Regions from separate parts of the Kitasatospora sp. NPDC057500 genome, predicted to be linked through region 1. Evidence: riboswitches for the same ligand, from Rfam matches in the RefSeq annotation. Region 1 holds a riboswitch; each other region holds the start of a gene.

Region 1 (10,027 bases):
CGACGGCGGGCTTGGTGGGGGCCGTGACCTCCTGGATCGGCTGGTACGGGTTCTCCATCTGCGACAGGCCGACCATCTCGCGCTTCAGGAAGACGGCGAGGGTCCAGTCGGTGAAGACGCGGACCTTCCGGTTGAAGGTGGGGACCATGGCGCCGTGGTACAGGCGGTGGAACCACCAGGCCGGACGGCCCTTCAGCTTGTACTTGCCGAAGAGGATCGCGACACCCTTGTGCAGGCCGAGACCGGCGACCGCACCCAGGTTCTTGTGCTTGTACTCCTGCTGCGGGAAGCCGCGCATGCCGGAGATCACGTTGTCGCCGAGGACGGCGGCCTGGCGCACGGCGTGCTGCGCGTTCGGCGGGCACCAGGCGCCCTCGCCGGCGGCGAGGTCCGGCACCTGGGCGTTGTCGCCGGCGGCCCAGACGTAGTCGAAGCCCTGGACCTGGAGGGTCGGCGCGGTGTCGACGTGGCCGCGCGGGCCCAGCGGCAGGCCGAACCGGGCCAGCACCGGGTTCGGCTTCACGCCGGCCGTCCACACGATGGTGGAGGCGTCCATCTCCATGCCGTTCTTCAGCACGACGTGGCCGTCGACGCAGGAGTCCATCGAGGTCTCGATGTAGACCTCGATGTTGCGCTCTTCGAGCTTCTCCTTGGTCCACAGACCGAGGTCGGGGCCCATCTCCGGGAGGATCCGGTTGGCGGCCTCGACCACGACGAAGCGCATGTCGTCACGGCTGACGGTCTTGTAGATCTTGGAGGCGTCGCGCGCCATGTCCTCGATCTCGGCGATCGTCTCGACGCCGGCGAAGCCGCCGCCGATGATGACGAAGGTCAGCGCCTTGCGGCGGACCGCCTCGTCCGTGGTGGACTCGGCCTTGTCCAGCTGCGCCATGACGTGGTTGCGGAGGGCGATGGCCTCCTCCACGGTCTTCATGCCGATGCCGTTCTCGGCCAGACCCGGGATCGGGAAGGTACGGGAGACCGAACCGGTCGCGACGACCAGGTAGTCGAAGGGCAGCTCGTACGAGTCGCCCGCCGAGGGCTGGATCGTGGCGATCTTGCGCTCGTGGTCCACACCGGTGACCGCACCGGTGAGCACCTCCGCGTTCTTCAGCGCGGTGCGCAGGGGCGCGACGAGGTTGCGGGGCGCGACGTTGCCGCCGGCCGCCTCGGGGAGGAAGGGCAGGTACGTCATGTACGACCGCGGGTCCACGACCGTGACGGTCGCTTCGCCGTAGCGCATCTTCTTGAGGATGCGCATCGCGGCATACAGGCCGACGTAACCACCGCCGACAATGAGGATGCGAGGACGCTCCGTGGTGCTCATATCCGAAAGTATCCAGCACCGCTCGGAGCAGTCTTCGTGAGCCCGCTCACAAGCTTATGGACCCCTTCTGCTACACTGCGCGCCCCCGTTTCGAGCCCCCGCCCGACCCCCGACGGCCCCCGCGACCCCCGGCCGGGTGCGCCCACCGGGACGGCCCCGCTGAGCAGCAACGATCCATGAGGCAGCCCGGTTCCCGTACGGGATTTCGATTTTCAAACCTCCAGCGGCCCGGGACCTGCGATCCAGTGGCCGTCACGCCGAGCGAGCCTTCGGTCCCACATATCGGACGGAGCGGACCGCCCGGCGCGGCGAAAGGCTGGATCCTCATGTGAAGAAATTCACGAACATTCCCGCACGGCTCCCGGCGCGCCCCGGCCCCGGAGCCCCAGGGGGGCTTCCGGGGCCGGTCGGCAAGTCCCGCGCCGGCTCAGCGGGCGATGCTCCAGGCGATGCCGTCCAGGATGTCGTGCTCGCTGACGACCACCTCGGCGGCGCCCGTGCGCTCCATGATCTCCAGCAGCTCCAGCGCGCCGGCCGCGATCACGTCCACCCGGCCCGGGTGCATCGACGGGATCGCCGCCCGCTCCGCGTGGGTGGAGTGCAGCAGCCGGTCGGCGATCTCGGCGACCCGCTCGCGGGAGATCCGGGAGTGGTGGATCGCCTCCGAGTCGTAGCCGGGAAGGTCCTGGGCGATCGCCGAGACGGTGGTGACCGTGCCGGCCAGGCCGACCAGGGTGGCCGCGCCGGTCAGCGCCACGGCCTCCTCCGCCCGGTCCAGCTCCGCCCGCACGTGCGCCCTCGCCTCGGCGATCTGCGCGTCCGACGGCAGCTCGGCGCCGTCGAAGTGCCGCTCGGTCAGCCGGACGCAGCCGATGTCCACCGAGCGCGCCGCCCGGACGTCCTCGGCGCCGAGCACGAACTCGGTCGAGCCTCCGCCCAGGTCGAAGACCAGGTAGGGGGACGGGAACTGACCGCCGGTGAGCTCCTTGGTGGCGCCGACGAAGGACAGGTGCGCCTCCTCCTCGCCGCTGACCACCTCGGGCTCGACGCCCAGCGCCGCCCGCACGCCGTCGACGTACTCGGCACTGTTCTCGGCGTCCCGGGAGGCGCTGGTGGCGACGAAGCGGATCCGCTCCGGGCCCACCCCGAAGCCGGAGATCACCTCGGCGTACTCCCGGCAGGCGGCGAAGGTGCGCTCCAGCGCGTCCGGGTGCAGCCGGCCGGTGCGGTCCACGCCCTGGCCCAGCCGGTTGATGATCATCCGCCGGTCGAGGTCGGTGACCGCCCCGGTCTCCGGGTCGAGGTCGGCGACCAGCAGCCGGATCGAATTGGTCCCGCAGTCGATCGCGGCCACCCGGGTGGTGCTCATGCGTCGGCCTCCCCCGCCTCGTCCGCCTCCTGCGCGGCCCGCTTGGCGGCGCGGTCGGCGGCCTTCTGCTCCTTGGCCGCGATCACGGCCGCGTGGTCCTGCTCCTTGGCCCGGTTGCGGGCCACCCGCTCGCCGGCGGCCGCGACCTCGGCGGCGGAGACGCACGGGCCCTTGGCCCACCAGTCCTCCAGCATGCCGAGCGCCTCGTCGCCGAGCGGGTTGACGCCCTCGCCGGCCGCCAGCGAGTGGCCGACCAGCACGTGCAGGCACTTGACCCGGTCCGGCATGCCGCCGGCGCTCGGGAAGCCCTCCAGCACCTCGATGGCGTCCCGGCGGGCGATGTAGTCCTCGTGCGCCTTCTGGTACGCCGCGGCCAGCTCCGGGTCCTCGGCGAGCCGGGCGCTCTGGTCCTTCATCACGCCGTCCGCCTCCAGGGTGCCGATCAGCGAGGCGGCCTTGGGGCAGGTCAGGTAGTACAGCGTCGGGAACGGCGTGCCGTCCGGCAGCCGGGGGGCCGTCTCCACGACGTCCGGGTTGCCGCACGGGCAGCGGTGGGCCACGCCGCGCAGGCCGCGCGGGACCCGGCCGAGCTGTGCGGCGATCGCCGCGACGTCCTCGTCGGAGACGGTGGGGTGGTTCTCAGTGGTCATGGGAGGAGCTGTCTCCAGCGGGGGCGGGGGCGGGTGGTGAGGGTGGGGCGGACTGCCCCGGGGCGGCGGGGGCCGCGGGAGCGGCGGCGGCGTCCACGGAGTCCCAGACGCTGGCGTACCAGGGCCGGGCCGCCTTGGCCGGACCGGCCGCCGGGCCCGCCGCGGGCGGCGGAGCGCCCAGCGAGGACTTGGCCGCGCCCTGGGCCGCCGGGTCCACCGCGATGTACGGGGTCTCCCCCGGCATCGCGTAGTGCAGCCGGGTGCGGGCCTGCGCCTTGACGTACTCCGGGTCCTGCCAGCGGGCCTTCTCCCGGCGCAGCTGCTCGACCTGCTGCCGGGCGTGCTCGGCCCGGGCGCGCTGCGCCGAGATCTCCGAGCGCTGGGAGACGAACTGGCGCGTCGGATAGGCCAGGATCGCCACCAGCGAGCAGAGGACCAGCACGAGGACGGTCGCCCGGCTCGTGAACCGGGGCCGGGCCGCCAAGCCCGGGATCCTCCAGCCTGCCATCTCCGGTGTCCCCTCCTGCTCCTGGTCCGCTCCTGGTCGCGACGGTGCCCCGCCGTCCACCCTACGGGGTGAACGGCGGGGCACCGGTCAGGCGTGCGCTACCGGGCGTCCCGGCGATACCGGCCGGGCGCCGTCCGGGTCGGGCTCAGCCCTCGTACTTGAACCGCGGGAAGGCGCCGCGGCCGGCGTACTCGGCGGCGTCGTCGAGGATCTCCTCGATGCGCAGCAGCTGGTTGTACTTGGCGACGCGCTCGGAGCGGGCCGGGGCGCCGGTCTTGATCTGGCCGCAGTTGGTGGCGACGGCGAGGTCGGCGATGGTGACGTCCTCGGTCTCGCCGGAGCGGTGCGACATCATGCAGCGGTAGCCGTTGCGCTGGGCCAGCTCGACGGCGTCCAGGGTCTCGGTGAGCGAGCCGATCTGGTTGACCTTCACCAGCAGCGCGTTGGCGGTGCCGGTCTCGATGCCGCGGGCCAGGCGGGCCGGGTTGGTGACGAACAGGTCGTCGCCGACCAGCTGGACCTTGTCGCCCAGCTTGTCGGTCATGGCCTTCCAGCCGTCCCAGTCCGACTCGTCCAGCGGGTCCTCGATGGAGACCAGCGGGTAGGCGGCGACCAGGCCGGCGTAGTACTCGATCAGCTCGGCGGAGGTGAGCGCCTTGCCCTCGAACTGGTAGGCGCCGTCCTCGTAGAACTCGGAGGAGGCGACGTCCAGGGCGAGCGCGACGTCCTTGCCCGGCACGTAGCCGGCCTTCTGGATGGCCTCGACGATGAGGTCCAGGGCCTCGCGGTTGGAGTCCAGGTTCGGGGCGAAGCCGCCCTCGTCGCCCAGGCCGGTCGACAGACCGCGCTCCTTCAGCACGCCCTTGAGGGTGTGGTAGACCTCGACGCCCCAGCGGACGGCCTCGGAGAAGGACTCCGCGCCGATCGGGGCGATCATGAACTCCTGGATGTCGACGTTGGAGTCCGCGTGCGAGCCGCCGTTGAGGATGTTCATCATCGGGACCGGCAGGACGTGCGCGTTCGGGCCGCCCAGGTAGCGGAACAGCGGCAGGTCGCTGGCCTCGGAGGCGGCGTGCGCGACGGCCAGCGAGACGCCCAGGATGGCGTTGGCGCCGAGCGAGGACTTGTCCGGGGTGGCGTCCAGGTCCAGCATGGCCTGGTCGATCAGGCGCTGCTCGGTGGCGTCGTAGCCGACCAGCTCCGGGCCGATCTGCTCGATGACGGCCAGGACGGCCTTCTCCACGCCCTTGCCGAAGTAGCGGTTCTTGTCACCGTCGCGGAGCTCCAGCGCCTCGAAGGCACCGGTGGAGGCACCCGACGGGACGGCGGCACGGCCGGTGCTGCCGTCGTCGAGGCCGACCTCGACCTCGACCGTGGGGTTGCCGCGCGAGTCGAGAATCTCACGGGCGACGACGACATCGATGGACGGCACGAGGCATCTCCTAGCGGAAGCAGGTTCGGCTGACGGTGGGGTGCAGTCGGCCGGACGATTGCGGAGTCGTTACGACCAGAGCCTAACCGCACGGACTGTCCGGGCCACGTCGACCTCGGCTCCGTCTCAGCGTGTGGCCTCGCTACTCACCGGTAGTTCACCTGGTTGCCCGGCCGGAGACGTCCGGATGCGGACGGAGGGGGCCCGGTCGGCCCCCTCCGTCCGTCCGGTCGGACCGGTCGTCAGCCGAGCGTCAGGACCTGGCCCGGGACGATCAGGTTCGGGTCGGCGCCGACGGTGGCGCGGTTGCCGTCGTACAGCGCCTGCCAGCCACCGGGGACGCCCTGGGCGGCGGCGATCCCGCCGAGCGTGTCACCGGAGCGGACGGTGTAGCCCTGGCCGGCCGGCTGCTGCTGCTGCTGCGCGGCGGGGGCCTGGGCGGCCGGCTGGCCGGCGTACTGCTGGTAGACGCTCTGGTGGCTGGTCCAGTACCAGGCACCGTTGTTCTGGTACCAGTACACCTTGGCGTCGGCGTCCCAGCCGGCCTTGCCGGAGAAGGCCGGCGACTGCTGCTGCTGCGGCTGCGGGGCCTGCTGCTTGGGCGCGGCGTGCTTCGGCGCGTACTGCTGGGCCTGCGGCTTGGCGGTCTGCTGCTCGGCCTGCGTCTTGGGGGCGGCGTGCTTCGGCGCGGCGGCCTTCGGGGCCTCCTGCTGCGGCTTGGCCTCCTGGGCGGCCTGCGGGACCTGCGGCTTCGGGGCGGCCGGCTTGGCGGGCGTCGAGGTGTCGACCGCCGCCGGGGCGCCGCCCTTGGTCAGGCCGGCCTTCTTGGAGCAGACCGGCCAGGCACCCGGGCCCTGCGAGGCGAGGACCTTCTCGGCGACCGATATCTGCTGGGCCTTCGAGGCCTGGTTGGCCTGCGGTGCGTAGGCGGTGCCGCCGAACGCCTTCCAGGTGCTGGCGGTGAACTGGAGGCCGCCGTAGAAGCCGTTGCCGGTGTTGATGCTCCAGTTGCCGCCGCTCTCGCACTGGGCGACCGCGTCCCAGGTGGACACCGGGGCGGCGGAGGCGCCGGTGGCGCTCAGGATCGGCATGGCCAGTCCGACGCCGGCGACACCGGCGACGGCGATGGCCTTCTCGGCCTGGGTACGGCGACGGTGACGACCGGTTCCAACGAGCAGCATGAAGAGGTCCCTCTCCGCACGCCTGCGAGGTGAGCTGTCGGGTTCGGACCGGGAGGTGGCCCGGCCGCGCGGAGGCGGCTTCACCCCTAGCCGTGGGAGACGGCGCAAAACCTGGGTCCCCCGCCCCTGCCCAGGGTTCTGGTCGGTTTCCCGTGGCGCGGCGGGCAGGACTCGGCGTTCCGCGTACGGGGCCCGCAGCTGCGGGCTCCACGGAGAGTAGACAGATCTTCAGAGCAATCACAAGCTCATATCGCCGATATCACATGGACATCACGTCATGTGATGGATCGCCTACCAACCGGGGTGGTATGTCCGGATTGAGGATGGTTCAGACCCCGCGAATCCGGGCAACCCAGAGTGCCCGTCAGCCTGTTGTGCGGATCCGTCAGCCTGCGGACCCGTTCTCCGGAGCCTCGCCGCCGGGCGCTTTCTCCGGTGTGAATTCCACCGGAAGTTCACGGAGTCCACGCATGATCAGACCACCGCGCCAGCGCAGGTCCCCGGGGTCCGCGGCGAGCCGCAGGTCCGGCAGCCGGGTCAGCAGGGTGGCCAGCGCGGCCCGCCCCTCCAGCCGCGCCAGCGGCGCGCCGATGCAGTAGTGGATGCCGTGCCCGAACCCCAGGTGCGGGTTGTCCGTCCGGGCCAGGTCCAGGGTGTTCTCGTCGGCGAACCGCGCCGGGTCCCGGTCCGCCGCCGCGAGCACCACCAGCACCGGGTCGCCGACCGGGATCTCCACCCCGCCGATGGTCAGCGGGCTGGTCGCGAACCGCCAGGTGGCCAGCTCCACCGGGCCGTCGTAGCGCAGCAGTTCCTCGATCCCGGTCTCCAGCAGCGCGCTCTCGCCGCGCCCGACGGAGTCCTGGAGCAGGGCGCGCTGGCCCGGGTCGCGCAGCAGCGCGTACACGCCGTTGCCGATCAGGTTGACCGTCGTCTCGAAGCCGGCGAAGAGGAGGATGAAGGCCATCGCCGCGGCCTCGTTCTCGGTCAGGTGCTCGCCGTGGTCGCTCGCCCGGATCAGCCCCGAGATCAGGTCGTCGCCGAGGTCCGCCCGCTTGCGGTGGATCAGCTCCGCCAGGTAGGCGCGCATCCGCTTCACCGCGCGCCCCACCCCGCCGCGCCGGCCGCCGCCGTGCCGGATCATCATCCCGGCCCAGTCCCGGAAGTCGTCCTGGTCCTCGGCCGGCACCCCGAGCAGGTCGCAGATCGCGTAGATGGGGAGCGGGAAGGCGAACTCGTGGATGAGGTCGGCGGACCCGCGCGCCGCGAAGCCGTCGATCAGCCGGTCGGTCAGCTGCTGCACCCGCGGCTCGAACGCCGCCACCCGGCGCGGCGTGAACGCCTTGGACACCAGGCGGCGCAGCCGGGTGTGGTCCGGCGGGTCGATGTTGAGCAGGTGCGTCATGAGGTCGGCCTGGCGCTCGCCCGGGATGCCGACCCGGCCGGTGCGGTGGGCCTGCTCGCTGTGGTGCACCGGGTTCTTGGAGAGCCGGCTGTCCGCGAGCGCCTGCCGGGCGTCCGCGTACCGCGTGACCAGCCACGCCTCCACCCCGCTCGGCAGGGTGGTCCGGTGCACCGGCTCGTGCTCCCGCAGCCACGCGTAGGCGGGGTACGGGTCGGCGGCGAACTCCCAGGTGAACAGGGGCGGGCGGGCGGAGGCGGGCTGAGCTGGCATGGGTCGACGGTATCCCGGGCGTGTCCGGGCGACCGCACGGCGTGCACGCGGTGCACGCGGGCGGCGCGGGAGCGGGCGGTGTCCGTTCGGCGGGGCGCCGGGGCGTCCGTTCGGCGCGACAGGCGTGAGCCTGGTCACCTGAGGGGTAATTCCTGTTGCGGAGGGTCAGGACCTGCCTACGATCCTCCGCAAGATGCGCGTGGGCGCCGGTGCGGAGCCGCCCACAGGGAGGAGCAAGGCCATGCGGGTCAACGGTTCGGTCGTGGTGATCTCCGTGCTCGACGGCGGGTCGGGGGCGGACCTCGCCCGCCGGCTCACCGCGGCGGGCACCACCGGCATGCTGATCGCCGACCAGCGGGTCGGGATCGCCGAGGACCTCGCCACCGAGCTCGACCGGCCGGGCTGTCCCGTCGTCGGCGTCTGCGGCGACGTCCGCCGGCCCAGTGACGTCGCCGCGCTGGTCGACACCGCCGAGAAGCACCTGGGCCCGATCGGCCTGTTCTGCGTGGCCGGGCCGGGCGGCGAGCGGATCGTCTCCCTCGCCGAGCTGCCCGACCACCTCGACCTGGAGCGGCTCGCCGAACTCGTCGCCCTGGTCGGCGAGGCGATCGGCGAGGTCGTCGTCCCGGCGCAGCGCCGACCGGTGGCGGACGTCGCCGCCTGAGGCGCCCTCCGCCACCGGCCGGATTCCGGTCCCCTACTCCCCGGGCTTCAGGCCCTCGGCGGCGCGGACCGCGTCCCGGTAGCCGCGCGCCGCCGCCCGCAGCGCGGCGTCCACGTCCACCCCGGCGTCGTGCGCGCGCTGCGCCACCGCGAGCAGCAGCCGGCCCGCCGACTCCGCCGTCAGCGCCCCCGGCAGTTCGTACGGCTCGTCCGGCACCCCGGTGAAGCCCGCCCGGCGCACCCGTGACACCAGCTTCGCCGCGTAGGCGAGCGAGGGCAGCCCGGCCGGCACGCCGTCCAGCACCGACTCGCGCTCCGACTTCTCGGCCGCCTTGAGCGCCTCCCAGCTGGCCTCCACCTCCTCCGCGCCGCTCGCCTCGGCGTCGCCGAACACGTGCGGGTGGCGGTACATCAGCTTGTCGACGATGTCGCCCGCCACGTCGTCGATCGAGAAGGCGCCGGTGGGGTGCTCCTCGGCGATCCGGGAGTGGAAGAAGACCTGGAGCAGGACGTCGCCCAGCTCCTCGCGGAGCATGTCGCGGTCCCCCTCCTCGATCGCCTCGACCAGTTCGTAGGCCTCCTCGACCAGGTACTTCACCAGGCTGGCGTGGGTCTGCTCGGCGTCCCACGGGCAGCCGCCCGGCGAGCGGAGCCGGTCCATCACGGAGACCAGGTCCAGCAGCCGGGCGCCCGGCAGGTCGTAGGAGCCGGGCAGCACCTCGATCTCCGGCACCTCGCCGGCGTGCTCGACCGCGAGGCGGGCCAGCGCGTCGGTCAGCCCGGGGTCGCCGTCCGGGCTGCCCAGCCAGACCGTCGGTCCCGCGTCGGCGGACGGCCCGTCCGGGGCCCCGGTCAGCAGCCGGGCCAGCGCGGGGGCGGAGCCGGGCGCCACGGTCCGGACCTCGACGCCGGCCTGCGCCAGGGCGGGCAGCTGCGGGTGGGCGGGGTCGGCGGCGAGCACCCGCCCGGCCGACCGCAGCGCCTCCCAGGCGGGCCACGACAGCAGGCCGGGGGCCACCCGGTGGGTGGTGATGAGAAGGATCAGCTTCGCGCCCGGAGGATTCGTCGTCACACCCCGAACCTACCCGGCTGTCCCGACCGTCTCCCCGCACGGGCGGGCGGGTTCGTCAACCCTGACGATCGTCCAGGTCGGGCCCTGTCTTTCGGGTCGGGTCGGGTGCCTTCCTCGCCTTCTACCGTGCGTGGCATGACGAACACGCTCAGG
Region 2 (10,027 bases), on a different contig from region 1:
CGGCCTCTCCGGTTCCTTATGGGGCAGTTAATTCTTAATACCTTATTTCTTAAGTGGGTGAAGCGTGGGGCGAACGGCGGGTCCCGGTGCACCGGGTTTCCCCGGTGTGCGAGCACCCCTGCCGGGTCCGGTACCCTTCTCCGTACGACGTCCCGCCGCACCGGCGGGGTCGTGCGGTACGGGGCTATAGCTCAGACGGTTAGAGCGCTTCCCTGATAAGGAAGAGGCCACAGGTTCAAGTCCTGTTAGCCCCACACCACCACGAAGGGCCCGGAGCATCCCGCTCCGGGCCCTTCGGCGTTCCCGCGTCCGGCTGCCGCGCCGCTCAGGGGCGGGGCCAGCCGCGCAGGCCCGCGGTCAGCACGGTGATCATGCGCTCCTGGGTCTCCCCGAGGTCCTCGGCGAGCTGGAAGGCGCCGCCGGTCGACAGCGCGGCGAAGCCGTGGGCCAGCGAGCGGAAGGTGCGGGCGGCGTGGATCGCCTCGGAGCCTTCGAGACCGTACTCGCGCAGCACCGCGACGATCACCCCGACCAGCCGGCCGGCCGCCGCGGCCAGGTCGGCGTCCGGCTGCGGCGCCTGCGGCAGGGCGCCGTAGCGGTGCGGGTGCTCGGTGGCGTACGCGTGGTAGGCGCGCAGGACGGCGGCGACCGCCGCGTCCCCGCCGCGGCCGAGCGCCGCTTCGGCCAGCCGGTCGGCCAGCTCCTCGGTGACCCGGACGGCCACCAGCCGGCGCAGTTCGGCCAGGCCGCCGCTGACGTGCTTGTACAGCGAGGGGGTGGCGACCCCGGCGCGGCCGGCCACGGCGGCCAGGGTGAGGGCCTCGGGGCCCTGCTCGTCGATGAGGGCGAGGGCGTGGCCGACGACCTGCTCGGGGGTCAGTCCGACTCGGGGCACAGCGGTTCTCCTGGGGGTGGGTGGGCGACGGCGTCCGGACCGCTCAGGCCAGGTCGGCGAGGAAGGACAGCAGGGCGTCGGCGGTGGCCCGCGGGTGGTCGGCCATCGGGTAGTGCCCGGCGCCCTCGATCATCACCTTGCGCGCGTTCAGCGCGGCGGCCTGCCGGTCGGCGACCAGCTCCGGCTTCCCGAAGTCGGGGTCCTTCGAGCCCATCACGACCAGCGCCGGGCAGCGCACCGCGGCGGTCCAGCCGACGGGCGACGAGTCGCCGCGCACATGGCCGCGGGTGGCGGTCTTCCGGCCCGGGGTGCGCATCGCGGCGACCAGCCCGGCCACGTACTCCTCGTGGTCGGCGGGCTTGGGCCCCGGGTAGGCCACCTTCCGGTGGTAGAGGCCCCAGAACGCGGGCGAGTGCACCACCAGCGCGCCCATCGCGCCGACCGCCAGCCGCTGGAGCGCGCCGGCCGGGACGTTCTCGACGAAGGCGTCCAGCAGGACGATGCCGGCCACCCGCCCGGGGGCGTCCCCGGCGGCCTTGACGACGCTGGCGCCGGTGTACGAGCTGCCCGCCAGCACGGCCCGGTCGATGCCCAGGTGGTCCAGCAGGGCGAGGACGTCGCCGGCGATCGCGGCGGGGGAGTAGTCGTCCCAGAGGATCGAGGACTCGCCGAAGCCGCGCAGGTCCATGGTGACCACCCGGCGGCCGGCGGCGGTCAGCAGCGGGCGCAGGTGGCGGTAGGCGGCCCGGCTGTCGAGCATCCCGGGGAGCAGGACGACCGGGGCGCCCTCGCCGTGCTCGGTGTCGTCGAAGGCGATCCGGCCGCCGGGCAGGTCGAGGTGGCGGGTGACGGGGGCGAGGGTGCCGTTCATGGGGAGCCTCCTGGGAGCGGGATCGTCGGCCGAGCGCCGATAGCCATAAAGCTAAGGCTAATAGCCTTAGCCGTCAAGCTATGGGCTCTGACAGCCAGTGGCCCGCCCGCCCGCGGAGGCTGGTCAGACCCCTTCCACCTTGAACGGGTCGTGCTCGGTCAGCAGCTTGTCCAGCCGCGCCTGGTCGACCCGGGTCACCAGCTCGGTGGTCTCCTGCCGGTCCCGGACCACCTTGGAGAGGGTGAACGTGGAGGTGATCGTGTAGAGCAGGCCGAGGGCGAGGAACGCCCGGGTCCACGGCTCCACCGGGAGGAAGGCGATCCCGACGCCGAGGGCGGTGCAGGAGAGGGCGAAGGACAGCACGGCCTGGATGTAGTACGCGGCCGTGGTGCGGGACTGCATCGGTGTGCTCATGGCGCCAGGATGGCCGCGCCGGGCCCGGCCGCACATGAGTAGCGGTACTCAAGTGAGGGGCCGTTCGTTGACGTCCTGACACGTTCGGTAGTGTCAGTTGTCATCAAACGTCCCAAAACGCCCATCGGGCCGCGTGGTGCCCGATCCGTATCCCGCCGTCACCAACGGATGGCTTGGAATCGGGGGGCTCTCGGATTAACGTTTGATAACGCAGCGCGGTCCGCAACGCCGTACCAGACGGCACCGTGCGCCGTCGCCTAATCCCGCCGGCCGGCCTCCGGGCAGGCCAGGGAGCCGGGGAACCACGTTCCTTGGGGTGAATCGGCCAGGCCCAGGCCCAGCCGTAGGAGACCTTCCTGCTCCGAACCCGTCAGCTAACCCGGTAGGCGCGAAGGAAGGAAAGGAGCGCGCCTCCGTGGCGTCGACGCACACCCCGGCACACCCGTCCGGTACCCAGCTGCTCGATCACCCGGCTCCGTTCACCGGGCAGGGCCCGTTCGGCGGCCCCGCCGACGAGACCGCCCCGCCGGCCGCCGAGACCAGCCGGCACCGGATGCCCCGTCAGGGCCGCGGCACCGCTCCGCTGCTCGGCGTCACCGCCGTCGCCGCCACCCTGGGCGCCACCGGCTTCGCCTCCGCCACCCCGGCCGCGGCGCCCGCCGTCGAGGCGCCCGACGAGCAGCCGGTCGCGCTCTCCGCCGACCCCGGCCTCGCCCTCGCCGCCCGCATCCAGCAGCAGGCCGACAGCCAGCGCACCGCGGCCGAGGAGAGCGCCCGCGTCCAGGCCGCCCAGGAGGCCGAGGCCAAGCGCGCCGCCCAGATCGCCCAGCAGGAGCAGGCCAAGCGCGCCGCCGAGGAGGCCGAGAAGGCCAAGCTCGCCGCCATCAAGCTCCCGGTGAAGGACTACCGGCTCTCCGCCCACTACGGCCAGAGCGCCCGCTACTGGGCGAAACTGCACACCGGCCTGGACTTCGCCGCCGACCAGGGCGAGCCCGTCTACGCGGTCGGCCAGGGCACCATCACCTCGGCGGGCTGGGCCGGCGCCTACGGCTACCGGATCGTCGAGACCCTGCCCGACGGCACCGAGATCTGGTACTGCCACCTCTCCTCGATCATCAAGGGCTCCGGAAAGGTCGTCCCCGGCCAGCAGATCGGCAAGGTCGGCGCGACCGGCAACGTCACCGGCGCCCACCTGCACGTCGAGGTCCGCCCCGGCGGCGGCGCCCCCGTCGACCCGGAGAGCTGGTTCGAGCAGCGCGGCGTCACCTTCTGACGCATCCGCCGGCACGACGAGGGGCCCCGGTCGACCGGCCGGGGCCCCCGCGCGTTCCTACTCCCCGTCCCCGACGGGCTCCAGCCCCGCCAGATAGGCGTCGATCTCCGCCTGCCCCGGCTCCGGCGCCAGCTCCGGGAACTCCTCCACCAGCAGCCGCGGCAGCCCCGGAACCGTCCACGCGCCGGCCAGCTCCAGCGCCGCCCGGACCGCGGCCTCCTCGAACGCCCCGAAGTCCCCGGCCAGCTCGTCCGGCATCGGCCGGCCCAGCGCCGTCAGCTCCGCCAGGTTCCGGTAGCTGCGCTCCATCAGCCCCTGCTCCAGCAGCCGCCGCGCCCCGTCGGTGGCCATCCCGACCGCCAGCGTCCGGGCCCCGCCGTCCCAGCCCCCGTCGTCCACCGGGTCCAGTGCTCCGTCCGCCTCCAGCGCCTCGAACGCCGCCGAGCGCTCCTGCGCCGGCAGCTCCCGGAACCCCTCCAGCCAGGCCCGCACCGCCGACTCGTCACCGGTGTCCACCCCGGCCGCGCGCAGCAGCAGCGTGTACAGCCGGGGCCAGGTCACCAGGTCCGCCCGGCGCAGCAGCCCGGCCGCCAGCTCGCCCTGCCACTCGGCCTCGGCGTGCAGCCGCTGCTGCCGCTTGGCGTTCAGCCGCTTCGCCGCCCGCTGGTGGTCGACCAGCAGCCGCACCGCCGCGCCGTACGCCAGCGGGTCCTGGCCCGGCTCCGGCTGGACGTACAGGTGGATGCGCTCGTACAGCAGGTGCTCCACCGCGGCGGAGGTCAGTTCGGGCCAGCCGTCGTGCATCCTGCCGCCGCCCAGCTCCAGCAGCGCCAGCACCGCGCGCAGCGGGGCCCCGGCGACCGGCTCGCGGCCCTCGGCCTCCGCCCAGGCGAGCAGTTCGGCGGCCTTGGTGCGCGGGGCGAGCCGCAGGTCTTCGTCTTCCATAACCACGAACCGTAACCGCTGGTCGGGGGTAGGGTCGGGAGCCATGGTTCCCGTCCGACTCACCGGGCCCCGGCTGGCCGTCCGGGAGTTCCACCACACCCCCGAGGACGTGGGCGCGCTGCACGCGGTGTTCGGCGATCCGGAGGCCACCCGCTACCTCGCCTTCGAGCCGCGCGACCACGAGGACTGCGCGGACCAGATCGCCCAGTACCTGGAGGAGGCGGAGAAGGAGGACCGGACCGTCTACCGGCTGGCCGTCACCCGCCTCGCCGACGCCGACGACCCGGCCCGCGCCGTCCCGATCGGCAACGCCGCGCTCGGCCTCGGCCCGCACCGCTCCGCCCACCTCGGCTACGCCCTGCGCCGCGACGTCTGGGGCCGGGGGTACGCGGGCGAGGTCGTCGCCCTGCTGCGGGACCTCGCCTTCGGCCCGCTCGGCCTGCACCGGCTGCAGGCCCGGGCGGACGTCGACAACGCCGCCTCGATCCGGGTGCTGACCAGGGCCGGCTTCCGGCTGGAGGGCCTGGTCCGGCACGACTACCGGCGCGGGGACGGCTGGCGCGACGCCTACCAGTACGCGCTGCTCGCCGACGACGGGCCGGCCGGGGGCGCCGGTCAGGGGGGATAACCCCACCCCCGGTTCGCCGGGGAGCCGGATGTCCGGCCCGGGCGCGCTTTGACAGGCTGGAGGAGTCAGCAGGACAGACCCCACGAGCCCCGAACCGCGACCGACCCGAGGGACCGAGACCGGCCATGAGCACCCACAGCATGCAGCGCAACGAGTTCGACGCGTACGACGGCCGCGAGTACGGCGAGCACCACGCCTCGGCCCGCCGCATCGAGGAGCCGCCGTACGCCTGGCGGGCCCCGTTCACCTCCTACTTCTACCGCGAGGTCGGCTACACGCTGACCGGCCTCCCGGTCGCGGTCGTCGGCTTCACCGTGGCCGTCGCGCTGTTCTGCCTCGGCCTCGGCACCTTCGTCACCGTGCTCGGCCTGCCCGTGCTGGCCGCGCTGACCACCTTCGCCCGCGGCTTCGGCGGGCTGGAGCGCGCCCGGGTGCGCGGCATGCTCGCCCTGGACGTGCCCGGTCCGGCGCCGGTCCGCGCCGTCCGGCCGGGCGCCTGGGGCGCGATCACCGCCCGCCTCGCGGACGCGGCCGGCTGGAAGGCCGTGCTGTACCAGGTGGTGATGTTCCCGTGGGCGATCCTCAGCATGACGCTGTCGCTGGTCTTCCTCTGCGTCGGCTGGACGCTGGCGCTCTACCCCGTCTACCACTGGGTGTTCCCGCGCTACGTCGACTGGCCGGGCTACCGGGTCTTCGACTTCACCGGCGACGACGGCGTCCGGCACGAGTACTACATCGAGTCGCCGCTGCAGATCGCCGGCGTCTGCCTGCTCGGGATGCTGTTCGTCTTCCTGACCCCGCAGCTGGTGCGCGGCCTGACCAACGTCAACCGCCTCGCCGCCCGCGGCCTGCTCGGCCGCTGAGCACCCGGCCCGGCCCCGGCCCCACCCCGGCCCCGGCCCCGGCCACCCGCCCGGCCGCCCCCGGGTGCGGGCCGCCGGGGCCCGTGGTCGGATGGCCGCGATGGCCGACCGAACCGCCCGCGCCCCGGCCGCGCCCCTGGTCACCTCCCGCCCGCTGGACGAGTACTGCGGCCTCTTCGGCCTCACCCGCGCCGGGATCGCCGCCCTGCCGGGCCCGCTGCTCGACTGCCCCGGCGGCGCCGCCGGGCTGGCCGCCGAGGCCCGCCCGCTCGGCTGCCGGGTCATCGCCGCCGACCCGGTGTACGCCCGGCCGCCCGAGGAGATCGCCGCCCGCGCGCTGGCCGCCCGGGCCGCGATGGCCGCCTCGATGGCGGCCCGACCCGACCTCTACCCGGCCCGCCGGCACCGCCGGCCCGAGCACTACCTGCGCGGCTGGGACCGGGCCCGCCGGCTCTTCGCGGCCGACCGCGCCGCCCACCCGGGGCAGTACGTCGCCGCCGCGCTGCCCCGGCTGCCCTTCGCGGACGGCACCTTCGCCCTCACCCTGAGCGGCTACCTGGTCTTCGCCTACCCCGAGCTGTTCGGGCCGGAGCGGCAGGTGGCCGCGCTGGCCGAACTGGTCCGGGTCACCGCCCCCGGCGGCGAGGTCAGGGTCCACCCGCTGTACGACGGCGAGGGCCGCCGCACCGCCGCCCTGGACGCCGTCCGGCACGTGCTCGGCGAGCGCCGGATCGCCAGCGAGGTCCGCGTGCTGCCGCCCGCCGACCGGGGCGGACGCGCCCAACGGGTCCTCGTCCTGCGCCGGGCGGGGCACCCCGGCGACGACCGCAGGCCCCGGTAATGACCGCAAGTGGGTTTCACCCCTATACTCGCCGCCATGACCGAGACGTTGATCAAGCCGGCCGTGGCCTCGGACGCCGACCGGCTCACCGCCCTGATCCAGGACTGCTCCGCCTACCGCGGCGACTACGCGCCGATGATCGCCGGCTACCGGGTGACGGCCGACTACCTCGCCCGGCACGAGGTCCACCTCGCCGTCCGCGCCGCCGACGACCGGCTGCTCGGCTTCTACTCGATGATCACCGACCCCGCCGAGCTCGACCTCATGTTCGTCGCCGACGCGGCGCAGGGCCTCGGCATCGGCCGCCGGCTGATCACCCACCTGCTCGACCGCGCCCGCGCCATCGGCGTCAGCGGCAGTGTCCGGGTGATCTCCCACCCGCCCGCCGAGGCCTTCTACCTGAGGATGGGCGCCGAGCGGATCGGCACCTTCCCGGCCCGCCCGCCGATCGGCTGGGACCGCCCCGAGCTCCGCTTCGCCCTCTAGGGCCGGTCCCCGGACGCGGTCTGCGGCTGCGGCTGCGGCTGCTCTTGCTCCTGCTCCCGTTCCCGTTCCCGCTTCCGGGCCGGCTCGCCGCCCTGCTGCTGCGGCAGGAACGCCGGGGTGTCCAGCCCCGAGAGGATCTTCTCCGCCAGCCAGCTCCGGTCGGAGCCGAACGGGATGCCGTCCGGCGCCATCAGCCGCCCCGCCACCGCGTCCCGCAGCCGCCGGGCCTCGTCGGCCGGCAGCCGGGACATCAGCCCGCGCGCCGCCAGCAGCGCGTGGTACTGCTCGAACCCGGAGCGCGGGTGCTCGATCGCCTCCAGCACGCTCGCGAGGTCGGCCAGCGCCGGATCGCCCTGCATCAGCGCCAGCGCCTGGATCCGCCGCCCCTCCGAGCCGTCCGCGAACAGCTCCCGCACCTGGGCCGCCGTCAGCGCCGACCGCCGGGCCGTCGACCGCACCTCGGCGACCACCCGCTCCGGCCCGGCCGTCCGGTCCGCCGCCGGCACCGAGCCGGGCAGGTCGTCCGCCTTCCCGGTGCTGGTGCCGATCAGGCCCAGGTGCTGCATCGCCCGCATCCGCAGGTCGTCCGCGCCCACCTTGTCGCCCTTGCGGTCCTGGTCCTGCCCGGCCAGGAAGAGGTCCAGCGCCTGGTCCGCGCCGGAGAGCACCCGGGGCAGCGCCAGCCGGGTCAGCAGCCAGCCCGACAGGAAGCCGAGCAGCAGGAAGTAGAGGACCAGCGCCGCCGCGAACGGCGCCGTGCCCGGACCCCCGCCCAGGGTCGGGGCGAGCGTGTCGCCGAGCTGGTCGAGCCGCTCGCCGAGCGAGCCGAGCTGGGTCAGCCCGACGCCGAGCAGCACCTTGGTGAGCCAGTCCGAGACCTGCTCCAGGTTGGTGTTCGGCGCGTACGAGCCGTGGGACTCACCGCCCCCGGCGCCGTCCTGGCCGCCGGAGCCGCCGCGCACCCGGGGCACCCCGAACAGGAACCCCAGGGCGCCGCCGACCAAGGTCGCCGCGCAGGCCACCACCAGTCCGCCGCCCAGCGCCTGCCAGGGGTGCGGCCGTCCCAGCGAGAACAGCACCAGCCCCAGCAGCCCCGCGCCCGGCAGCGCCCCGGCCGCCGCCCGCTGCGCCGTCCGCACCAGCGCCGCCGCGCCGCCGGCCCGACCTGTCGTCGCCATCGCCCACCACCCCCAGTGCCCGCGCCTCCGCCCCTGCGGAGCGCGCGCCGACTCTAGCGGGGATGCCCCGCCAGGCCTGCGGACACACCCGAACAATCCCGGTGACGGCCCCGGTGACGGCCCCGGAGGCGGCCCCGGCGACGGTCCCGGACGGCCCGGGAACGCAGACGACCCGCGGGCTGCTCCTCGGCTCGGCCCGCGAGGGGCCGGGCGCCGAGGCACCGGGGATGTACCGGTGAGCCCGCGGGCCGGGTGACTGCTTGGAATTTCGCCTGCCGGAGGCCTGGGGCCCCACCCTGCGCAGGCAGGGGCGGCTCTAGCGAGCAGCCACCTCACGCATCCTGATGGAACTCAATTCAGGATCACCTCCTTTCAGTGTGCCGCCACCATAGGCAGCCCGCCGGGCGGAGGGCAACGCATTTTTCAGGCCCGTTCCCGGGCCCCTCGCCACGTGATCAGGCGGGCGTGGCCTCGGACTTGAACTTCGAGTAGTCGATGACCTGGTCGGCGGGCGGGGCCTGGACGGTCAGCGGCTTGTCGATCTCGGTGAAGTCCATCTGGCCGCCGTCGTCGCCGGTCTTCTCGACCCGCAGCGGGTACGGGGTGCCCTCGGTGGCGACGTGCAGGACGACCTCGTCGCCGCTGCTGTTCTTCGACTTCACGCTGAAGGTCTTCGCGCCGTTGACGGTGCCGGCCGAGCCCTTGGTGAGGTCGGTGGACTTGCCGTCGTCCAGGAAGCTCTTGGTGAGCTCCTTGAGGTTGCAGGCGGTGGTGAGCTCCTTCATCTCCGGGTCGTCCTGGACGCCCGCGATGTAGCGGCCCTTGAGGAGCTCGGCGGCCTTGGCGCCCTCAGCGCCGCCGCCGGCGACGTTGGTGATGAACTCGGCGTCGGGCTTCAGGAAGACCTGCTTGCCGTCGCCCAGCAGCTCGAACTTGCCCATCCCCGGCATGGTGATGCCGCCCTTGCACTGACCCTTGGTGTCCAGCGCGAGGTCGATGGTCATCTTCTCGGCGCCGTTGCCGACGGAGCCCGCGACCTTGACCGAGCCGGCGCCGGCCAGGGCGTCCTTGGCCTTCTTCTGGATCTCTTCGGCGCTGAGCTTGGCGGTGTCCAGCTTCGTCGCGGAGGGCTTGTCGTCACCGCAGGCGGTGGCGCCGGCCGCGAGCAGCAGACAGATCGCGGCGGTACTGGCAAGGCGCTTCGACAGCATGAGTGCTTCCTAACCCGGCGCGACAGAGCGCGTCCGAACGGGTGACTTACCCGCTCAGTATGATCGAAGGATTATTTATCCGATCTTGACGCGCCGCGCTGTTACAGCTTCGTGCCAGGACCGTGCTGCACCCGCCGCCCGGACATGACGAAGGCCCGGAGGACGAATCCTCCGGGCCTTCGGCTACTGAGTAGCGGGGACAGGATTTGAACCTGCGACCTCTGGGTTATGAGCCCAGCGAGCTACCGAGCTGCTCCACCCCGCGTCGGTGAACACAACCATACGGGGAAGCCGCCCGAATGGGAAATCGGTTCCACGTCCGCCCCTGCGCACCGCCCGGCACCCCACCCGGCCCGCCCGCCTCACCGCCCCCTCGTCGGCCGCCTCGCCGGCCCCCGCGCGGGGTGCCGTCCGGCCCGCGC
Region 3 (10,027 bases), on a different contig from region 1:
GGCAGGGCATCGCGAAGACGTCCCCGGCGCCGTAGTGGGCCGGCAGCTCCTCCCACGGCACCGAGCCGGTGAACCGGACGGCGGAGCGCACGCCGCGGGCGTCCACCAGCTTCTCCAGGTCCGCCCGGTAGGGGCCGCCGCCGACGATCAGCAGCACCGCGTCCGGCACGTCGGCGAGGATCTGCGGCATCGCCTCGATCAGGGTGTCCTGGCCCTTGCGCGGCACCAGCCGGGAGACGCAGACCACCACCGGCCGGTCGGCCAGGCCGAGCCGCTCGCGCACCGCGGCGCCGCCGGAGTCCGGGTGGAAGCTCCGCTCGTCGACGCCGGGCGGCAGCTGCACCATCCGCGCGGCGGCCTCCGGGCCGACGGCGGAGGCGATCCGCGAGCGGGTGTACTCGCCGAGGTAGGTGAGCACGTCGGTGCCCGTGCCGATCCGGCGCAGCAGCTGCCGGGCGGCCGGCAGCTGGGCCCAGGCGGCCTCGTGGCCGTGGGTCATGCCGAGCAGCCGCCCGGCCCCGGCCCGGCGCAGCGCGGGGGCCATCAGGCCGAGCGGGGCCGCGGCACCGAACCAGACCGAGTCGCAGCCCTCGGCCCGCAGGATCTCGGCGGCCCGCCGGGTGACCCGCGGTGTGGGAACCATCACCTTCGTCCGGTCGCGGATCACCGGGAACGGCTGTTCGGCGTCGAAGCGCGTCACCTCGGTGCCGTCGCGCCAGGTGGAGGCGTACACCACGACGCTCCCTGCGGGCTGACGCACGGCCATGTTGTGGACGAAGGCCTGGATACCGCCCGGCCTGGGCGGGAAGTCGTTGGTCACGATCAAGGTCTTGTGCATCAGGCCACGGCTCGCTCGGTCGGGGGGTGCTCGGTGTACCGCTGGGTGATCCGTACGATAGGTCAACACCACGACCCGCCGGGAACGGAACCACGCACGGCAACCGTTCCACCCCAGGGTCTGTCCTAGTACCCGGGTGGTCGGCGCAGCCGGTCGGGCCCCGTGACGGCGGCCGATCCCGATCCGCCCGGACCGCCCGGGCGCCCGCCGCGCGGCGCCGCCGACGGGACGTCCGAGACGAACGAGGGAGCGCAGTGGAGTTGGCCCCGGCCACCGAGTCCGGTACATCCAGCGGCGCCGAGGGCCCCGGCACGGCGCTCGCCGTCCGGCGCGAGCCCGCGCAGAGCACCACGCGCCCCTCCGGGCGCTCGGGCGCGCTCCTGGCGCTCGGCGGGACCTGGGTGGCCACCCGGACGCTGCTGGTGCTGCTGGTGACCGGCGTGCTGCGGATGCCCGGCGGTGACATCACCGCCGACGTCTGGCTGATCTACCACGGCTGGTACGGCGTGCTGCAGACCGGCACCTTCCCGCTGGACGACGTCACCTGGCAGTACCCGCCCGGCGCCGCCCTGGTGATCCTGCTGCCGGGCCTGCTGCCCTGGTCGTACCTGGTGTCGTTCTGGGTGATCTGCGGGATCGCCGACGCTGCCGCGATGGCCCTGCTGGTCCGCACCGGGATGCGCAAGGGCCGGGCGCTGACCGGCGCCTGGGTCTGGGTGGCCGGCGTCCCGCTGCTCGGCCCGATGATCTACAACCGCTACGACGTGATCGTCACCGCGATCGCGGTGGCCGGACTGCTGGCGCTGATCCGCCGGCCGGCGGTCGGCGGCCTGCTGCTGGGCCTCGGCGGCATCGTCAAGATCTGGCCGCTGCTCGGCCTGATCGGCACCCCCTCCGGCCGGCGCACCCGCCGCTCCTGGACCGCCGCGGCGGCCGCGGCGGCCTCGATCGGCTTCCTGCTGGCGGCCGGGATGAACGGCGCGTTCGAGTTCCTGACGTTCCAGAAGGACCGCGGCATCGAGGTGGAGTCGGTCGGCGCGCTGCCGATCCACTTCGCCCGGATCACCGGGGCCTGGGACGGCAGGGTGATGATGAACTACGGCTCGGTGGAGATGCTCGGGCCGTGGGTGGACGTGGTCAGCAAGGTGATGCTGGCCGGCACCGTGCTCGGCTTCGGCTGGCTGCTGCTGTGGCGCTTCACCGCCCGGCGGCGCAACGCGGCCACCATGTACGACGCCGCGCTCGCCGCGCTGCTGATCTTCACCGTGACCAGCCGGGTGATCAGCCCGCAGTACCTGGTCTGGCTGGTCGGCGTGGCGGCGGTCTGCCTGACCGTGCGCGGCAGCAGCCAGCGGCCGGTGGCGCTGCTGATCCTGGCCGCGACCCCGCTGACGCTGGTGGAGTTCCCGCTGGTCTTCGGCGACGTGGTCGCCAGCAAGCCGGGCGCCATCGCCGTGCTGACGCTGCGCAACCTGCTGCTGCTGGCCGCCACCGTGCTGTCCTGCGTGCGGCTCTGGCGCTCCACCCGGCGCGCCGAGCGGCTCCCGGAGACCGTGGTGCTGGCCCGCCCCGAGCCGGTCCCGGCGGCCGCGTTCTCGGTGCGCCCCGGCATCGCGTACGAGCAGGACCTGCTGGACGGCATCGACCGGCCGCGGACCTCGCCCGGCGACCGCCGCCAGGGCGCCCGGCCCTCGGCCCGGCCCTAGGACTGTCCTGGGCCTGCCCTGGAACCGGCCCTGGAACCGGCCCTAGGACTGGGCGAGTGCCCGGACCTCGGCCTGCCAGAGGCGGGTGAACTCGGCCAGGCCGAGGCCGAGCCGGTCCCGCAGCAGCCCGTCCAGCCAGGCCTGCCGGTCCGCGCCCGGGGCCGCCGCGCCGACCGCCCGGTAGAGCGCCACCAGCCGCTGCGGCCCGTACCGGCGGGCGATCAGGTCGCAGGCCAGCCAGGCCTGCTCGTAGACCTGGGCGAGGCCCTCCCCGCCGGCCGCGAAGGCGGCGTCCTCGGGCAGTGCGGCGGGCAGCCGCCCGGCGGCGACGTCCCGGGCCAGTTCCGGGGCGATCCGGCGGGCCGGCCGGTTCGCGTCGCGGTAGCCGGTCCAGTCGGCGGCGCCCTCGGAGAGCCAGAGCGGCGTCCAGGCGCGGGTGTCGGCCCGGGTCGCCACGTGCACCGCCTCGTGGGTGACCACCACCTGGCGGCCGAAGTCGCTCAGGCCCGCGTAGGTCTCCGGGTTGACCAGGACCCGGTCGGCCGGGGCGTTCAGCGGCGCCCCGGGCGCGGCCACCGTGACCGCCGCCATGCCGGACCAGCCGGCCTGCCCGTCCGCCAGCAGCCGGGTGAACTGCTCCCCCGTGGCGGGCACTTCGAGCAGCAGCCGGCCGGCCCAGGCGGTGCCCCAGAGGGCCTCGACGGCCGCCACCGCCCGGTCGCCGACGACCGCGAGCCCGGTGGGGGCGGGTATGCCCCCGGCGTCCATCCCCAGCACCAGGCAGCGCGCGCCGTCCTCGGCCCGGACGGTGCCGAGGTCCCACGGCGGCGGCGGTCCGTCCGCGCCCTCCTCGTGTTCGACCCGCCAGCCGGCGGCGGAGCGGGCCAGCGCCAGCCGGCGCGGATGGACGACCGGCCACCGGTCGTAGCCCGTCACCTCCACGGTCAGCTCGGCGGTGGCGGCGCACCGCCCGGCCCGGTCCACCGGCCCCAGCAGCAGGTTGCGGTACCCGGCACGCAGCGGCAGCGCTGGCGGCCCGGCGGTCAGCGCCCGGGCCCGCGCGTCGAGCAGGGCCAGGACGTCGGCGTGCTCGTCCGGGGCCGCGGCGGCGGTCGGCGCCGGGGCGGCCCCGGGCAGCGACAGCTGGGCGAGCCCGCCGGCCGCGAGCAGCAGGGCGGTGCGCCGGGACGGCCCGCGGTCGGCGGCGGGATCCGGGCGGCTCAGAGCCGGATCACCCCCGAGACGGGCATCGTGGTGACGCTCTCGTAGCGGACCTTGGCCCCCGGGTACGGGGCGTGCACGATCACCCCGCCGCCGGCGTACATCCCGACGTGGTGCATGTCCCGGTAGAAGATCACCAGGTCCCCCGGCCGCGCTTCGGAGAGGCTGACCCGCCGCCCGGCGTACGCCTGGGCCTGCGAGGTGCGCGGCAGGGTCACTCCGGCCTGCCGCCAGCTCCAGTACATCAGACCGGAGCAGTCGAACGCCTTGGGCCCGGCGGATCCGTACACATAGGGCGCGCCGACCATCCGCACCGCGGCGGCCAGCGCGGCGGCGCCGCGTTCGGAGGCGGGCGGGGTGTCGCCGAGGTCCAGCCGGTCCTTGCCCCGGGTGGCGCGCTGCTCCGCGTCGTGGGCGTCCTGGGCGGCGAGCCGGGCTCGCTCGGCGGTGCCGAGGCTGTTGAGCAGCCGCTGGGCCTTGGCGAGCCGCTGCTGGATCTGCTGCTTGCTCTCGGCCAGCGCCTTGCGGGTCTGCTCCAGTTCGGCGAGCTTGGCGGTGGTCTCGGCCCGGCGCTGGTCGAGCGCCCGCTGACGGCCCAGCAGCTCGTGCAGGGTCTCGTTCTGCCGCTCGGCCGTCTGGTCGAGGGCGCGGGCCCGGGAGAGGTAGCCCGCCGGGTCGGTGGCGAGCATCAGCTGGACGGTCCTGGTCATCCCGCCGCCGCGGTACTCGGCGCCGGCCACCGTGGCGAGGTCGCCGCGCAGCCGGTTGAACTCGTCCTGGCCGACGGCGATCTGCTCCTGGAGCGTGCCGGTCTCGTGCTGGAGCCGCTGCTGGGCCTCCTGGGCGGCGTTGAACCGCTCGGAGGCCTGCTCGGCCTCGTCGTAGAGCTGCTCCACCTGCGCCTTGACGTCCTTGCGGTCGGCCGGGGCGTCCGGCGCGCCGGGGACGGCCCGGGCGCTGCCGCCGGTCGCCACGCCCAACGCGGTGGTGGCCGCCGCGGTGAGCACCAGCGCCCGGGCGAGCACCTGCGCACCTGACAGCGGGGAACGGCGGTGCACGGCCATGCGACGTCGGCTCCGATCCTGGGCCCGGCCCGCCGCCGCACCGGGGCGGGCGGCTGTCGAAGCGGGCGTCCGGTGGCAGACGTTAGCGAGTCCGGGCAACCGAATCCAAACCCCTCCGAACCCGAATATTCAGACACTTATCGGACGTCAGATCGGTTCGCGGACCGAGCGTCCCGGCGGGCCCGGAAAAGCCGCGGGCCCGGCCTCCCCGCACGGGGAGACCGGGCCCGACGAAGCCTGCCGACCGGCGGTCAGAGGCGCACGATGGTGTTGACCGGCATGTTGGACGCCGCCTCGTAGCGGACCGACGCGCCCGGCTTCGGGGCGTGGATGACCTGGCCGCCGCCGACGTAGATGCCCACGTGGTGGCGGTCGCCGTAGAAGATCACCAGATCGCCGGGCTGGGCCTTGGAGATGTCCGAGCCGATCTGGGTGCCGGCGGTGGCCTGCGCCTGCGAGGTCCGCGGCAGCGACACGCCGGCCTGGGCGTACGCCCAGCCGGTGAGGCCCGAGCAGTCGAACGAGTTCGGGCCGGTGGCGCCGTACACGTACGGGGAGCCGAGCTTGCTCTCGGCGGCGGCGATCGCGGCGGCGGCGCGCGAGCCGTTGGCGGCGGGCGCGGCCGGGGCGGCGGGCGCGGCCGGCTTGGCGGCCGGGGCCGACGGGGCGGAGGACGCCGCGGGGGCCGAGGAACCGGCCGACGGCGCGTTCAGGTTGGTCCGGTTGGTGTCGCGGGAGGCGCGCTCGGCCTCGGCCTTCTCCTTGGCGGCCTTCGCGGCCTCGGCCTTGGCGGCCTCCGCCTTCGCCTTCGCCTCGGCGGCGGCCTTCTCCTCGGCCGCGCGGAGGGCCTGGCGCTCCTGCTCGGTGAGCGTGTTGAGCAGGTCCTGGGCCTTCTGCAGCTTGCCCTGGACGTCCTCCTTGGAGCTCTTCAGCTGCTGGGTGGTGGACTCCAGCTCGGCGAGCTTGGCCTGGGTCTCGGTACGGTCCTGGTCGAGCCTGCGCTGCTGCTCCTGGAGCTCCTTCAGCGCGCCGGACTGGGTCGAGCCGGCCTGGTTCAGGGCGTCGGCCTGGTTGAGGAAGTTGTCCGGGCTGGCGGAGAGCATCAGCTGGACGGTCTGCGAGATGCCGCCCGTGCGGTACTGCTCGCCGGCGATCTCGGCGAGGCCGCCCTGGGCCTCCGTCACCACGGCCTGCTGGCGGGCCACCTTGTCCTGCAGCTCGGCGACCTGCTTCTGCAGCTCCTGCTGCTTGGCCTGGGCGCCGTTGTACTTCTCGGTGGCGACCTCGGCCTGCTCGTTGAGCTGGTCGACCTGCTCCTTGACCTGGTCCTTGGTCGGCGTCGGGTCGGCGTGGGCGCCGGACTGCGCGGACAGGGCAACGGCAGCGGCGGCGACACCGGTCAGGATCGAGACACGGGTGCGGCCGGCGGGCTTGGGACGACGATGGGACGCCACGAAGGCGGACTCCTTCTTCCTCATCCGCCTACCGGGTGAGCTGACGGGTTCGGGCGGAAGCGTGCCCTACGACGCCTCACCCGCCGCTCCCGCGGCCGGCCTGGCGCCGATTCACCCCGGAGGAACGTGGTTCCCCGGCTCCGCTCCACAGCGGACCCCCGACTGCTGGGCCCTCACTCGGACGGGCGACCCGAAGGCCCCGTCCCGCTGCTTCGCGAACTCGGCGGCGAACCCCGCCGCCACCCAGGCTGGGTGATCGACTGTGCGTGGTTCGAAGCACGACCCTAGTAACAGATCCGTGATCCGTTCAAATCCTTGTCAGAAAAAAGCCGGAAGAATACCCAAGTTCTTTTGTGAATATGACCGAGTGTAATCACGCCCCCACGACCGGCTGATCATTCTCCGTCAGACGGTCGAACACCCACCCGAAACGCGCCGCGCCACCCCCGGTTCGGAGGTGGCGCTGATCACAGGGGCCCCGACGGGCCCCCGGGCGTGTCGTGCCGGTCCGTCAGACCCGGCGGATGGTGTTGATCTTCATGGCGTCGGCCTTCATCACCTTCACCACGTCACCGGTGCGCGGCGCGTGCACCACCATGCCGTTGCCGATGTACATGCCGACGTGGCTGCGGTCGTCGCGGTAGATGACCAGGTCGCCCGGCTGGGCCTCGGCGATCGACGGCACCCGGGTGCCGTAGTTGCCCTGCGCCTGCGAGGTGCGCGGCAACGAGACGCCGGCCTTCCCGTACGCCCAGACCATCAGGCCGGAGCAGTCGAAGCCGCTCGGGCCGGTGGCGCCCCAGACGTACGGCGAGCCCGTCTTGCTCATCGCCAGGGAGACCGCGGAGCCCGCCTTGCCGCTCGCCTGCGGCAGGCTGCCCAGGTCGGTGCGCTCGGAGCCGCGCGAGGCACGCTCGGCCTGCTGCTCCTGCGCCTTCAGGGCGGCCCGCTCGGAGGCGCTGAGCGAGTTCAGCAGGTCCTGGGCCTCCTTGAGCTTCTTGTTGACCTCGGCCTTGGACTGGTTCAGGTCCTTGGTGGTGCTGTCCAGCGAGGCCAGGACGGCGGCGGCCTCGGCCTTCTGCTGGTCGAGCCGGCGCTGCTGGTCCTGGAGCCCCTTGAGCGCTTCGGCCTGGCTGGAGCTGGCCTGCTGCACGCTGGAGGCCTTGTCCAGGTAGCCGGACGGGTCGGAGGTCAGCATCAGCTGGACGGACGGGTCGATGCCGCCGGTGCGGTACTGCTCCCCCGCCACCTCGGCCAGCCCGGCCTGAAGCTGGGTCATCTGCTCCTGGCCGCGTGCGACCTGGTCCTGGAGCTGGTCCGCCTGCTTGCGCAGCTGGTCCGCGCGCTCCTTGGCGCCGTTGTACTTCTCGGTGGCCTGCTCGGCCTCCTCCTGCAACTGGTCGATCTGCGCCTTCACGTCGTCCTTCTTCGGCGACGGGCTGGGCGCGGCGTGTGCGGCGACCTGGGCGGAGAGGGCGACCGCGGTCGCAGCGGCAGCGGTGAGCACGGAGACCCGCGCGCGGCTCGGCTGCTTGGGACGGCGGTGGGAGGCCAAGGGACCGGCTCCTTCTTCCAATGGCCTCACCCGAACGGGTGAGAATCCGGAAAATAGGTTTGACGCCAGACACTAGTGAAGATCCACGCTTCGCGCCACTCCCCCGATCGCGTGAACCCGAACCGCCCATCTGACTTCACAAAACTCGCACAACACCGCAATCCGGGCGCTGACCAGCCGTCATACCGACCGGCCCGCACCCGGAAGCGGTTACGGCCGGGCCAGCCGGTTCAGCAGCAGCACCGATGCTACGGGGCGCGCGCCGGCCTTCCGCACGCCCTCCGCGACCTCCCGGTCGGTGGAGACCACCACCACCGGGCGCCCCTGCGGCTCGGCCCGCACCAGCCGGCGGATCAACTCGTCCGCCGTCTCCCCGGTCCGGCTGAACCGCACCCGCACCCCGCGCGGCGGCGCCATGATCACCGGCACGTCCAGGTCCTGGCCGTCGAACACACAGGTGACCTCCGCCTGGGTGCGCTGCGCCAGCATCGCCAGCCCGCCCAGCAGCCGGATCCGCTGCTGCTCCAGCGGCAGCGTCGGATAGCCCGTCTTGGTCACGTTGTAGCCGTCCACCACCAGATGGACCTGGGGGATCGCCAGCAACTGGTCCAGCAGCGCCGGATCGTCCTCGGCCAGACCGCGCCGCGCCACGTCGTGCGGCGAGGCCGCGCCCGGCACCACCGCCTCCACCAGGTCCGCCGGACGGATCTGGGACACCGGCAGCGCCAGCTCCCGCTGCAACCCCTGGGCCGACTGCAGCACGGTGTCCAGCAGCAGCCGCAGCCGCATGTCCTCGACGCTGCGCCCCTCGCGGGCCGACCGGCGGTTCTGCTCGACGGCGTTCTCCAGCTCCGTGACCCGGTGCCGCAGCCGGCGCGCCTCGCTCTCCGCCGCACTCCGCTCGGCCGCCGCCTGCGCCCTGACCGACTCCAGCTCGGCGGCCACCTTGCGGGTCTCCGCCTGCGCCCGGCGGGTGTCGCTCTCCAGCGACCGCAGTCTGCGGCGCAGCGAGTCCGCCTCGCGCCGGACGTCCTCCGACTCGGCCCGCTGGCGCTCCAGGTCGGAGCGCGCCGCGGAGCGCAGCTCGGCCAGCTCGGCCTGCAACTTCTCCACCAGCCGGGCCGCCTCGGCCGCCGCGCCCTCGGCGCCCGCCCGCTCGGCCTCCTCGCCGGCCTCGGCCACCAGCCGGCTCCACCCGGCGGAGCGCACCAGGTAGGCCGCCGCCGCCACGTCCATCGGGTCGGCCGCGCCCGGCACGGTGCCCGACTCCAGCGCCCTGACCAGGTCCGGCTGGCCCAGCCGCAGCCGCTCCGCTATCCGCGAGCGGAAGGCCGGCTCCGCCTCCAGGGCCGCCGCCAGCGCGGTCGCCGCGTACTTGGCCCGGCGCGCGGGGGTGAACTTGGCGTACTGGCGCAGCGACTGGGGCAGTTCCGCGAGCGGCAGCCCGCCCAGTGCGTCGGAGGCGAGGCCCACCACGCGCCGGCGCACGCCCTCGGGCAGCGGCCGGTCCAGCGTCTCGGCGTCGCCCGCTCCGACGCCTCCGGCGTCCCCGCCGTCCCGCACCGCGCCGTCGACGGCTGCCGCCGGATCGTCACCGCCGCCGGACTCCTCGCCGGCGGCCGACTCGGCCGGGGCCCCGGTGCCGGAGGGGGCGGCCCCTGCCACGTCCGGCGCCTGCGCGTCCACAGCGGGCTGCCGCCCCTGCGGGCCGCCGGGCTCCTTCGCTGCGTCCACCACGTCCTCGGCTCCGATCCTGGTCCAGCGGGGTACGGCCCCGGCCGCCACCCCCGTCACACTCCGTGCGTTCCCTCTGTATTGTCCCGTGCGGCGACCGGCCACGCCCTGCACCGCCCGCCGCACGGATCAGGCGGTCAGGCCTGCTCGGGGGCCTCGGCGCCGTCGGCCGCGCCGGGGCGGGCCACCAGCTCGACCTGGTCGACCGCGTTGCACCAGCGGCAGCGCACCGACTCGACGGTCTCGCTGAGCACCTGGGTCTCCTCGACCTTCGACTCGCCGGCCAGGTCGAAGTGGAGGAACTCGGTGACCCGGGCGGTCCGGGTCACGTCGAAGCGGGTCAGGTTGCCGCAGAGCGTGCAGCGCCAGCGCGTCTCGGCGGTCAGGGCGGGGACGGTCATCGGGGGTCCTCTCGGGTGGTCCCTGAACGGGCTCAGGCGCTCCCCCCGGAGCCC

What was found. Region 1 has a riboswitch for cyclic di-AMP ahead of ACFU74_RS26015 (transglycosylase family protein). Riboswitches for the same ligand answer to the same signal wherever they lie in the genome.
Region 2: it holds a riboswitch for cyclic di-AMP, as region 1 does, so the genes downstream of both, ACFU74_RS12945 (M23 family metallopeptidase) here and ACFU74_RS26015 (transglycosylase family protein) in region 1, are expected to answer to the same signal.
Region 3: it holds a riboswitch for cyclic di-AMP, as region 1 does, so the genes downstream of both, ACFU74_RS25770 (NlpC/P60 family protein) here and ACFU74_RS26015 (transglycosylase family protein) in region 1, are expected to answer to the same signal.

Annotation. Positions count from the first base shown of each region.
Region 1 is NZ_JBHVER010000144.1:5,188-15,214, forward strand. It holds gene ACFU74_RS25990 (NAD(P)/FAD-dependent oxidoreductase) at 1-1,327, opposite strand, end outside; gene ACFU74_RS25995 (exopolyphosphatase) at 1,755-2,696, opposite strand; gene ACFU74_RS26000 (DUF501 domain-containing protein) at 2,693-3,346, opposite strand; gene ACFU74_RS26005 (septum formation initiator family protein) at 3,336-3,830, opposite strand; gene eno (phosphopyruvate hydratase) at 4,000-5,286, opposite strand; gene ACFU74_RS26015 (transglycosylase family protein) at 5,529-6,467, opposite strand; cyclic di-AMP (ydaO/yuaA leader) riboswitch at 6,473-6,621, opposite strand; gene ACFU74_RS26020 (cytochrome P450) at 6,853-8,139, opposite strand; gene ACFU74_RS26025 (SDR family NAD(P)-dependent oxidoreductase) at 8,381-8,803, shown strand; gene ACFU74_RS26030 (MazG family protein) at 8,837-9,874, opposite strand; partial or broken gene ACFU74_RS26035 (phosphatase PAP2 family protein) at 10,010-10,027, shown strand, end outside.
Region 2 is NZ_JBHVER010000045.1:16,277-26,303, forward strand. It holds tRNA gene ACFU74_RS12925 (tRNA-Ile) at 181-254, shown strand; gene ACFU74_RS12930 (TetR/AcrR family transcriptional regulator) at 326-895, opposite strand; gene ACFU74_RS12935 (alpha/beta fold hydrolase) at 939-1,766, opposite strand; gene ACFU74_RS12940 (YiaA/YiaB family inner membrane protein) at 1,890-2,180, opposite strand; cyclic di-AMP (ydaO/yuaA leader) riboswitch at 2,425-2,583, shown strand; gene ACFU74_RS12945 (M23 family metallopeptidase) at 2,596-3,453, shown strand; gene ACFU74_RS12950 (hypothetical protein) at 3,511-4,398, opposite strand; gene ACFU74_RS12955 (GNAT family N-acetyltransferase) at 4,442-5,026, shown strand; gene ACFU74_RS12960 (sensor domain-containing protein) at 5,152-5,889, shown strand; gene ACFU74_RS12965 (class I SAM-dependent methyltransferase) at 5,990-6,730, shown strand; gene ACFU74_RS12970 (GNAT family N-acetyltransferase) at 6,767-7,216, shown strand; gene ACFU74_RS12975 (hypothetical protein) at 7,213-8,394, opposite strand; gene ACFU74_RS12980 (hypothetical protein) at 8,850-9,605, opposite strand; tRNA gene ACFU74_RS12985 (tRNA-Met) at 9,797-9,870, opposite strand; gene ACFU74_RS12990 (PrsW family intramembrane metalloprotease) at 9,968-10,027, opposite strand, start outside.
Region 3 is NZ_JBHVER010000141.1:11,345-21,371, reverse strand. It holds gene ACFU74_RS25790 (glycosyltransferase family 4 protein) at 1-838, opposite strand, end outside; gene ACFU74_RS25785 (glycosyltransferase 87 family protein) at 1,093-2,544, shown strand; gene ACFU74_RS25780 (hypothetical protein) at 2,587-3,528, opposite strand; gene ACFU74_RS25775 (NlpC/P60 family protein) at 3,765-4,829, opposite strand; gene ACFU74_RS25770 (NlpC/P60 family protein) at 5,081-6,283, opposite strand; cyclic di-AMP (ydaO/yuaA leader) riboswitch at 6,294-6,446, opposite strand; gene ACFU74_RS25765 (NlpC/P60 family protein) at 6,795-7,838, opposite strand; gene ACFU74_RS25760 (NYN domain-containing protein) at 8,049-9,401, opposite strand; gene ACFU74_RS25755 (hypothetical protein) at 9,710-9,973, opposite strand.